3 regions of the Nitratireductor kimnyeongensis genome follow, and region 2 is predicted to be linked to each of the others. Evidence: predicted binding sites of a transcription regulator. Region 2 holds the regulator's gene; each other region holds the start of a gene.

Region 1 (3,279 bases), 140 kb from region 2:
AGGCGAATTTTTCTGAAAAGACGATCCGCTCATGCGTCTCGTTCTTGGATTTGTTGGCGCTTCCACCTTTTGCCGTTGCCTCATCGGAGAGAGGTTTATCGGCAAATTCCGCGACCGCCAGTCCCTCGGCAAGCCTTAGACAGGTCTCAAGCGAATCCGCCAACCGTGTGGCGAGATCGTCGCGCACCACGACCCGGTCCACCACGACGTCGATGTCGTGCTTGTATTTCTTGTCGAGTGCGGGAACGTCGGCAATCTCGTAGAACTCGCCATCCACCTTGACGCGTTGAAAGCCCTTTTTCTGGAGCTCGGCCATTTCCTTGCGGTATTCGCCTTTGCGGCCGCGCACGATGGGCGCCAGGATGTAAAGCCGCGTGCCTTCCTCCAGAACCATAACCCGGTCGACCATCTGACTGACCGTTTGGCTTTCGATCGGCAATCCCGTGGCCGGCGAATAGGGAACGCCCACCCGCGCAAAAAGCAAGCGCATATAGTCGTAGATCTCCGTCACCGTTCCGACGGTCGAGCGAGGGTTTTTAGACGTCGTCTTCTGCTCGATGGAAATGGCTGGCGAAAGCCCGTCGATCTGGTCGACATCGGGTTTCTGCATCATTTCCAGAAACTGGCGCGCATAGGCCGAAAGGCTCTCCACATAGCGCCGCTGGCCTTCGGCATAAATAGTGTCGAAGGCGAGCGACGACTTGCCGGAACCCGACAGACCGGTCATGACGATGAGCTTCTCGCGCGGCAGGTCGAGATCGACATTCTTGAGATTGTGCTCGCGCGCGCCGCGAATGGTGATGGACTTGTGTTCTGGCATGCCCCGTCGCTGCCTGTTTTGAGAAACCGGATGGGCCGGCAGCACGCCGGTCTGTGCATCATGTAGGAAGCGGGATGCAAATGTCGACCGCCGGGTCGGAATGACACCGTGCCGACAGCGCTTCGCCGCGAGCGCCCCCGTCTCATCAGTTTGAGACGAAAACGCATATCTCCCTTTAACACGTGCTCCCCGGCGTTCCGCAAGGAAAAAGAACAAAAAACGAACGCTCTCCTGACAATTTTGCCAGACCCGACCATGCGATCGAGAAAATGCGCCAGGTTACAGCTGATCACATTTGCCGGCTTGGCAAGGCATTTTCTTGACCGCTACGCCCCGAAGGCGCAGTATATCTCGGTCAGCGCTCGTGGTTTGAGTGCGCCGTGGAAATGCCTGTGGGCATATCTGCAAGCACGGTCTGCCTGAGCAGGCAAACACCGAGCAATGGCCGAAACGCGAAGAAGGAGCAGGGTATGACTCCACCTGACCGATCCCTAGGGCTTCGCCTGGATTGCGAAGCCACAGCCGGCTGATCGGTTCAAGACACATTCGACGCTTGTCGCGGAAAATGTGTTTCGATACCGATCCATGGTGATTGACGTTTCTGGAGAACGCGATCGCCGGCAGGCATGACAACGCTGGCGGCTGGCTGCCCCCTAAAATCAAAACTCTTTGAAGACAGGGTTGTAAAAAGCCCTGCCTGATGACACCGGTAAACCATTCCCGGTATGGAGGGTCGGAAGACCCGGAGCCCCGTGCGACCAAAAGGCGGCGGGGCTTTTCTCTCACGTTGCGTGCGCGGGAGCGGGTGCATTGACGCTGATCATTGAATGTGAACATAATAAGAACAAATGAGCTGTGGACGAGAGCCGGAGCACCGCAGGCGGAGCGCGCGCGGGAGCGCGGCTTTCGATAAAGTGCGCAGCAGATTTCGGACAAGCGTGGAGAAGCGTTATGGCGGGCAGCGTCAACAAGGTCATTTTGGTGGGAAATCTGGGTGCAGATCCCGAAATTCGCCGGCTAAATTCCGGCGATCCGGTGGTTAATATGCGCATCGCCACCTCTGAAACCTGGCGCGATCGCCAGTCGGGTGAGCGCCGTGAGCGGACCGAGTGGCACAATGTCGTGATTTTCAACGATAATCTTGCCAAGGTGGCCGAGCAATATTTGAAGAAGGGCGCCAAGGTTTATATCGAGGGCCAGCTTCAGACACGCAAATGGACCGACCAGAACGGTCAGGAACGCTACACGACTGAAGTTGTATTGCAAAAATTCCGTGGCGAACTGCAGATGCTCGACACGCGCGGGCAGGGCGGCGACAATCAGGTCGGTTATAGCGGCGGTGGCAATCGCGGTTCCGATTTCGGCCAGTCAGGCCCTGCCGATACCAGCGGTGGCAGTGGCGGAGGCGGCTACTCGCAGAACCTCGACGACGAAATCCCGTTCTGATCGGCATCTGAATCTATGGAGACCCGGCATGATCACTCCGCCCCATGACGGTAGACATGGTTTTCGGGCGGGCGTTGCCGGGTCCGTTATGCTTGCACTCATAATCGCACCATCAGCGCTTGCTGGTGAAGCGGACATTGTGGACGTCAACGTCATTGCCGAATCAGCAGGGACGTACAGTTTTGAGGTCACGGTCGAGCATGCCGATGAAGGTTGGGAGCATTATGCGGACCGGTGGGACGTGCTCGACAATGCCGGCAATGTCCTTGGTTCGCGCAAGCTACTGCACCCGCATGTCAGCGAACAGCCATTTACCCGCAGCCTGTCCGGCGTCACGCTGCCGGATGGTCTTACACATGTCACCATTCGTGCACACGACAGTGTTCACGGCTATGGCGGCAAGGAGATGAAGGTTTCCATCCCCGCACAGACGGGGCAATAGAAGCACGCATCTGCCACTTCGCTCTGAGCCCTTCTTTCCCGTCCGCGAAGGCGGCCGGTCACCGGAGATGGAACAATCCGCGCGCCTTTCTCCCTGGACGCTAGAGGATGGTTGCTCAGAGGTGGGGATCAGCCAAGCATCAGAACGCGGCAGCGGGAACCCGGTTCGGCAGCTGGTGCTCCTGGCTCACGCACAATCAGCGCATTGGCGGCCGCCAGGGTCGTGAGCATGGAGGAATCTTGCAGGGGAAAGGGTGTCGCAATCAGTCCTTCGGGGCCTGCAGCAACCGAAGCCCGAATATAATCGCGGCGCTCGTCATTTTCACGCAGGGGCGTGGCCAGAACCGCTGCCCGCAGATCGGGCGTGTGGTTGCGCTGCCCCAACCGGGCAACAAGCGGTCTCAGAAACAGCTGCGCGCACACCAGACTTGAAACAGGATTGCCGGGCAGGCCGAGAACGCGCATCTCTCCCAGCCTGCCGAACATCAGTGGCTTGCCCGGTCGCATCGCGATCTTCCAGAAGTCGAGTGACATGCCCGCTTCGAGAAGGGCCTGCCGCACGAGATCACGGG
Region 2 (3,279 bases):
GCTTAAAAAATATGCAATGCGCTGAAGAAAGCGGCAGAATGTGATGCATTTGGAGGTAGTCACGCCTGAAGAGATGGGCAGAGTGGACCGTGCCGCCATCGCCCCCGGACCGCACGCCGGGTATGGTCTGATGAGGAATGCGGGCGCGGCGGTGGCAGGCGAAATCCTCGCTCGCTATGCAGAGGCAGAAGGCTTCTTCGTCTTGTGCGGCCCCGGCAACAATGGCGGTGACGGCTATGTCGTTGCGCGCCTCCTGGCTGAACGAGGTCTGGAGGTTCGCGTTTTCGCCGATGCCGGACCGGCCACGGGCAGCGATGCCGCGCTCGCGCTTGGCGACTGCCCGGTAAAGCCGGAGCCATTGTCGGCCTTCCAACCCAGACGGGCTTGGCTCGTGGTTGACGCATTGTTCGGTGCGGGTCTGAAGCGCCCCGTGGAAGGAGGGGAAGCCGCCATCATTGCAGAGGTGAGCAATAGCGGGCTTGCTGTGGTTGCCATCGATCTGCCAACCGGCTTATGCGGGTTGACCGGAAAGCCGCTCGGGTCAGCCTTTTCAGCGGACCTGACTGTCACGTTCTTTCGTAAAAAGCGCGGACATCTCCTCGTGCCGGGGAGGCAAATTTGCGGTGATCTTGTCGTAGCGGATATCGGCATTGCCGACAGTGCGCTTCATGCTGTCGGCTGCAAGGTTTGGGAAAACCAGCCTCCGTTGTGGCGGCCAATCTGGCCGAAAATCACCGCAGGCACCCACAAATATTCGCGTGGTCATGTGGCGGTGGTATCCGGTGGGGCCATCACGACCGGGGCAGCGAGACTTTCAGCGCTCGCAGCGGCGCGTGCGGGGGCAGGTGCCGTGACAGTGCTTTCGCCCGCCAACGCGCTTTCGATCAACGCTATGCATCTGACGTCGATCATGTTGCGCAAAGCAGATACGGTGAGCGAGTTGCAGGCATTTCTTGTTGACCGCAAACCCTCCGGGGCCCTCCTGGGACCAGGTGCCGGCACAGGTGGGCGAACGCGCAGTTTCGCACGCGCGCTTCTCGATCAGGCGACTGAAGCGAGCGGGCTGGTCTTCGATGCAGACGCGATCACTGCTTTTCGTGACCGGGCGGATGTGTTTTTTGGAATGATCAGGGCTTCCGCCGGCAAGGTGGTTCTCACGCCGCATGAAGGCGAGTTCGCCCGACTTTTTCCCGAACTTCAAGACGGAACAGGCGTTTCCAAAGTGCAGCGCGCCCAGGAAGCGGCCGAGCGATCGGGCGCAACCCTTGTGCTCAAGGGATTTGATACGATCGTGGCGGCACCCGACGGGCGGGCCGCAATCAATGTGAATGCCACCCCGCATTTGGCGACCGCTGGATCTGGCGATGTGCTGTCGGGAATTATCGCAAGCCTGATGGCTCAAGGGATGCCGGCTTTTGAAGCGGCGTGTGCGGGGGTGTGGGTTCATGCAGAAAGCGGTCGAACATTCGGGTATGGATTGGTCGCCGAAGACCTGCCGGATCTGCTGCCAGAGGTGTTGCAAAGATTGTTTTATAAGAAGGTGACCCCGTCAGCCCAAGCGAGATCCTGAGCGAACTCCTGGCCGCATTCATGAAACAGGGAACCAGGCGGGGTAGGCAAAACAGACGCCCCTCCGCCAGCAGGTTCAATAACGCCGCATCAAGCCAACCAGCCGTCCCTGAACCTTTACCCTATCGGGACCGAATATCCGTGTCTCATAAGCCGGATTGGCGGCTTCGAGGGCGATGGACGCTCCCTTGCGACGGAAACGTTTCAGGGTCGCTTCTTCCTGATCGACCAGGGCGACGACGATCTCGCCGGGATTGGCGGTCTGGGTTTCGCGGATAATCACCGTGTCGCCATCGAAGATGCCGGCCTCGATCATCGAGTCGCCCTTGACCTCCAACGCATAGTGATCGCCCCCACTCAGCATGTCCGGAGGCACGGCGATGGAATGGGTCTGGTGCTGAATGGCATCAATAGGAACGCCCGCAGCAATGCGCCCCATGACCGGCACAGACACGACACCGGCAATGGCGTCATCGTTGCTTGCTGCCGGCTTGGGCGGGGCAGGAGGCGCTTTGCCGAGACTGCCCTCAATGACGCTGGGCGAAAACTTGCGTGCGCCGGCATTCAGGCCCGGTGCAATCGAATCGGGCAGGCGCAACACCTCCAGGGCACGAGCCCGGTTGGGGAGCCGGCGGATAAAGCCGCGCTCCTCAAGAGCGGTGATCAACCGGTGAATACCCGACTTCGACGCAAGGTCCAGCGCCTCCTTCATTTCATCGAATGAAGGCGGGATTCCAGTCTCCTTCAGCCGCTCCTGGATGAACAGGAGAAGTTCGTGCTGCTTGCGGGTCAGCATGGGCGCCACCGAGAATCAGTTAAAAACAAAACCAGAACATACTCTATATGTTCCAGTTGTGTTCCGCAACTCCCGGTGTTGTCGTTCGACGTCTGCCGTCACGGCGCGCTGAACAGAGCCTTTGCGCCATCGGCTACGAACTGCACGGCAAGAGCTGCAAGGATCACACCGAGAAGTCTCGTCAGTATCGATCGTCCTGTCTCGCCGAGGAAATGGTCGACGCGGTCTGCAAGTGTGAACACCGCATAGGTAATGGCGATGGTCGTCAGAAGAATTCCCAGCAATGCTGCGGTGCCGACGAGGCCGCTGAAGGATCCGGAAAGAAGCACGGTGGCAGAGATCGCGCCTGGACCGGCAATCAGGGGAATTGCCAGCGGAAATGCGGCGATGTTTCGGATCATGTCTCGGGTGATTGCGCGTTCAGCACTCTTTTCATGCCGCTCCTGGCGACGTTCGAAGATCATTTCGAAAGCGATGAAGAAGAGGAGCAGTCCGCCGGCGACGCGGAACGCCGGGAGCGTGATACCAAACACGGAAAGTATGGCGCTGCCGGCCACGCCAAAGAGGGCTAGGACCGCAAAGCCGATAGTTGCGGCCCGGACGGCGACCTGATTGCGCTCAGATCGATTCATCCCGACCGTCAGCGCGAGAAAGAGCGGTGCCAGGCCCGGTGGGTCCACGGTGACCAGCAGTGTGACGAACGCGTTGAATAAGGTCTCGTAACCTGCCATCGGGGCCTCCCTTGAGACTGTCTAACCCAGTTGGGAGGCTTCAGAAAAGCTCTGATTATCAGCGTGTGTGTGGATGCTGCGGCAATTTGTCATCGACGCCATTCACAGACCACCCATATGCGTCTGAAATTGCGTTGGATTTCCTCGGCGCCAATCTCTGCTCCGATTGGAGAATCAATGGCG
Region 3 (3,279 bases), 1.8 Mb from region 2:
CGTGCTCGCCACATTCGGCGAAATTCACCCCCGCACGCTGGAAGCGCTGGATGCTTCCGGTCCGATCTGCGGTTTCGAGGTTTTTCTCGACGCGATCCCGGAGCCGAAGGCCAAGGCAACACGCACCAAGCCGCGTCTCGAGCTTTCGCCCTTCCAGCTCGTGCGCCGCGACTTTGCGTTCGTTGTCGATAAGGCTGTGGAAGCTGCAACCATCGAGCGCGCGGCAGCAGCGGCCGACAAGAAGCTTGTCACCGGTGTGCGCGTGTTCGACATTTTCGAAGGCCCCTCGCTCGGTGAAGACAAGAAGTCCGTCGCCATCGAAGTCTCGATCCAGCCGCGCGAAAAGACGCTGACGGATGAAGAGCTTGAAGCCATCGCCGGCCGCGTCGTCGCCAATGTCGGCAAGCAGACCGGCGGCACGCTGCGGGGGTAGGTTCGTTCAGCGGCGCCCTTTCGGAAGCCGTTTCTCTTCGCGGACGAGCGCAGCGATGTGCTCGTCCGCTTTTTTGTGGCGCTCGATCTTTTGCTGTTCGGAGAACCGCTCGAATTCCGCGCGCGCATGATCCTTTGCAGCGTCCGCGCTCACACTGCCACCCGATCGCAGGACGGCCCGGCCAAGGTTTGCGAGCTGCTGGTCGAGAAGCCGCATTGCATCCTCCATGACAACCAATCGGCCCACCTTGGCCTGATCATCGAAAATATCGAGGAGAATGGTGGTCAGGCGGTTGAGCTCGCTGATTTCGGCCTCGGCGAGGTAATTCTTTGAGACAGTCACGTCCCGCTTGCGGATCGTGTCGCCGGGCCAGCTTTGCAGCCCCATATTCTCGAGGCGATGATCAGCGCGTGCCATCACCACTTCCGAGGGTGTCTGCGAAACAACCGCATGGATCAGCTTGGCCTGCGTTTTCTGGAAGAAGCTCTGCGCCCTGGCGGTGCTGCCGTCATAGTCCTGGCAGAGAGCGCAGATGGCTTGCAGTTCACGATAGACATTGGCCTCATCAGAGCGAATGTCGCGGATGATCTCCCGCAATTCGGCGATGCGGTCGCGCTCCTGCTTGAGGCGCGCTGAATCCACCACAAAGCCGCTGCGCGCAAACTGAACCAGAATCCCGGTTGCCCAGCGCCGGAAAAGGGTCGCTTGCGCGGAGGAGACGCGGTAGCCAACCGAAATGATCATGTCGAGGCTGTAGAGCGTGACTGGTTTCGTCGACCGAGCAATTTGCATTTTTTGCAAATTGCTCTCCTGCTCCAGTTCCCCCTCGGCGATCACATTCGAAATGTGCCGGGATATAACCGAGATATCACGCCCGAAAAGCCGCGCAATCTGTTCCTGCGTCATCCAGAGCGTTTCGCCCTCATAGCGAATGTCGAGCCGCAGGCCCTTTTCACCATCGTAGATCAGAAACCGGTCTCCAGTTTCTGCATCTTCCACGAGATGGACGGGTTCATCCGCTGTCATGCGCCTCTCCAGGGGTTTTCAGAACATTAGCAGAACAAAATAGCGCGCGAAACCTTGCCGGTTTTCAATCCCCGGCATAGAGCGGATCACCGTTTCATAGAAGCGCTGCTCCGCTCAATCCTTCCCTCTGTTCCGGCATTTGTGCGGACGTCAGGTGATTCCACCTGACTGCAAAATGCTTTATGTGTTTGCCTGCGCAAAACAGGAGGAAAGTGCATGTTCCGTTGGGGCGTTCTTTCGACGGCCAGGATTGGCCGCGAGCAGGTGATTCCGCAGATTCAGGATTCGGAAAATGGAGTCGTCACGGCTATCGCCAGCCGCGATTCCTCGAAGGCGCAGGCCGTGGCGGACCGCTTCGGCATCCCCCACGTGTTTTCTTCCTACGATGCACTCCTCGCCTCGCCCGAGGTCGACGGCGTTTACATTCCGCTGCCCACCTCCGATCACGTGGCCTTTGCCATCAAAGCGGCAGACGCCGGAAAGCACGTTCTGGTGGAAAAGCCTCTGGCGCTCGACGCCAAGGAGATTGCCCGCGTGATCGAAGCGCGCGACCGCAACAATGTGGTGGTGTCAGAAGCCTTCATGGTCACCTATCACCCGCAATGGCGCAAGGTGCGCGACCTGATCGCCGAAGGCGCCATCGGGCGCTTGCGGCATGTGCAGGGCGTGTTCTGCTACCACAATGTCGATCCCGACAACATGCGCAACAAGCCGGAGCTTGGCGGCGGCGGCCTGCCGGATATCGGCGTCTATCCCACGGTGACGACGCGCTTTGCCACCGGGCTGGAGCCAGGGCGCGTGCAGGCGGTTGTGGAGCGCGACCCCACCTTCGGCACCGACATCTATTCAAGCGTCAAGGCCGATTTCGGCTCCTTCGAACTCAGCTTCTATGTGTCGACGCAGATGGCGCTGCGGCAGAGCATGGTGTTCCACGGCGACAGGGGCTTCATCGAGGTCAACGCGCCCTTCAACACCCCGGACTATGGCGACACGCGCCTGACGGTCTTCAGCGCCGACCACAACAGCGCCAACATCTTCCGTTTCCCACGCGCGCGCCAATATCGCTTGCAGGCGGAGGCGATCGTGCGAGCGGCCCAGGGCAGCGCGGAGGCAACGGTCTTCACACTTGAAGACTCAGTCAAGAACCAGAAGCTGGTCGATGCGATCTTCCGTGCTGGCGCGCATGATGGCTGGGAGGTCGTTTAAGGATCAAGGTCAGCTCAAACCGGCCCTCCGGTCTTTCTGGCGAAGAAGATGTGCCGGCCTATGCGCCCAAGCTTTTGCAGACGCCGCGCCCACCTCGGACGAACATAGCTGGCGTGGTAGTGCGTAGCCGCGCCGAAGGCCTGCAGATCGCCATCGACCGAAGCCGCTTCCCTTGTGCAGTCAGAGAGGCAATTCTGCATGGAAGCGGCAACCTCCCGGGCGCGCCGCCAGGGTTTTTCTTCCTTTGGAAGAACAGCCACACCGGTGCATGTAAAGGAGAACTGGCAGCGATAGGGCCTGTGCGCGTTCTGAAACACGACGCCACAAATGGTGCTGGGGTACGATGCGGAGCGAACGCGGTTTACAATGACCATCGCAACCGCCTTCTGGCCGTCTACGGGCTCGCCGCGCGCCTCGTGATAGACTGCTGCTGAAAGGCAGGTCATCTCGGCCTCCCTGATAAAGGACGGCAGCATCGGATTGAACGTGGAATATCGATGCGGACGAGACTCCTCGCCCAAAAGCTCTGTTATCGTTCTGAAAGTGGAGGGAAAAATCGTCTCAGGTTCCCAGGCCGGGATCGACTGGAGCAGAGATGAAACGTACAATCCCCC

Evidence for each region. Region 2 encodes LexA, which represses DNA repair genes until DNA is damaged. Its sites were predicted from a motif close to TGTTCNNNNTGTGTTCNG; they were not measured.
Region 1: the regulator LexA is predicted to act here: its motif matches at 1,650-1,667, upstream of KW403_RS17110 (single-stranded DNA-binding protein).
Region 3: the regulator LexA is predicted to act here: its motif matches at 1,479-1,496, upstream of rhuM (RhuM family protein).

Annotation. Positions count from the first base shown of each region.
Region 1 is NZ_CP078143.1:3,607,314-3,610,592, forward strand. It holds gene uvrA (excinuclease ABC subunit UvrA) at 1-820, opposite strand, end outside; gene KW403_RS17110 (single-stranded DNA-binding protein) at 1,772-2,266, shown strand; gene KW403_RS17115 (hypothetical protein) at 2,295-2,708, shown strand; gene KW403_RS17120 (molybdopterin molybdotransferase MoeA) at 2,837-3,279, opposite strand, start outside.
Region 2 is NZ_CP078143.1:3,742,503-3,745,781, reverse strand. It holds gene KW403_RS17770 (NAD(P)H-hydrate dehydratase) at 44-1,570, shown strand; gene lexA (transcriptional repressor LexA) at 1,646-2,365, opposite strand; gene KW403_RS17760 (MarC family protein) at 2,464-3,096, opposite strand.
Region 3 is NZ_CP078143.1:1,792,692-1,795,970, reverse strand. It holds gene pheT (phenylalanine--tRNA ligase subunit beta) at 1-433, shown strand, start outside; gene rhuM (RhuM family protein) at 440-1,459, opposite strand; gene KW403_RS08525 (Gfo/Idh/MocA family protein) at 1,676-2,665, shown strand; gene KW403_RS08520 (cell wall hydrolase) at 2,680-3,111, opposite strand.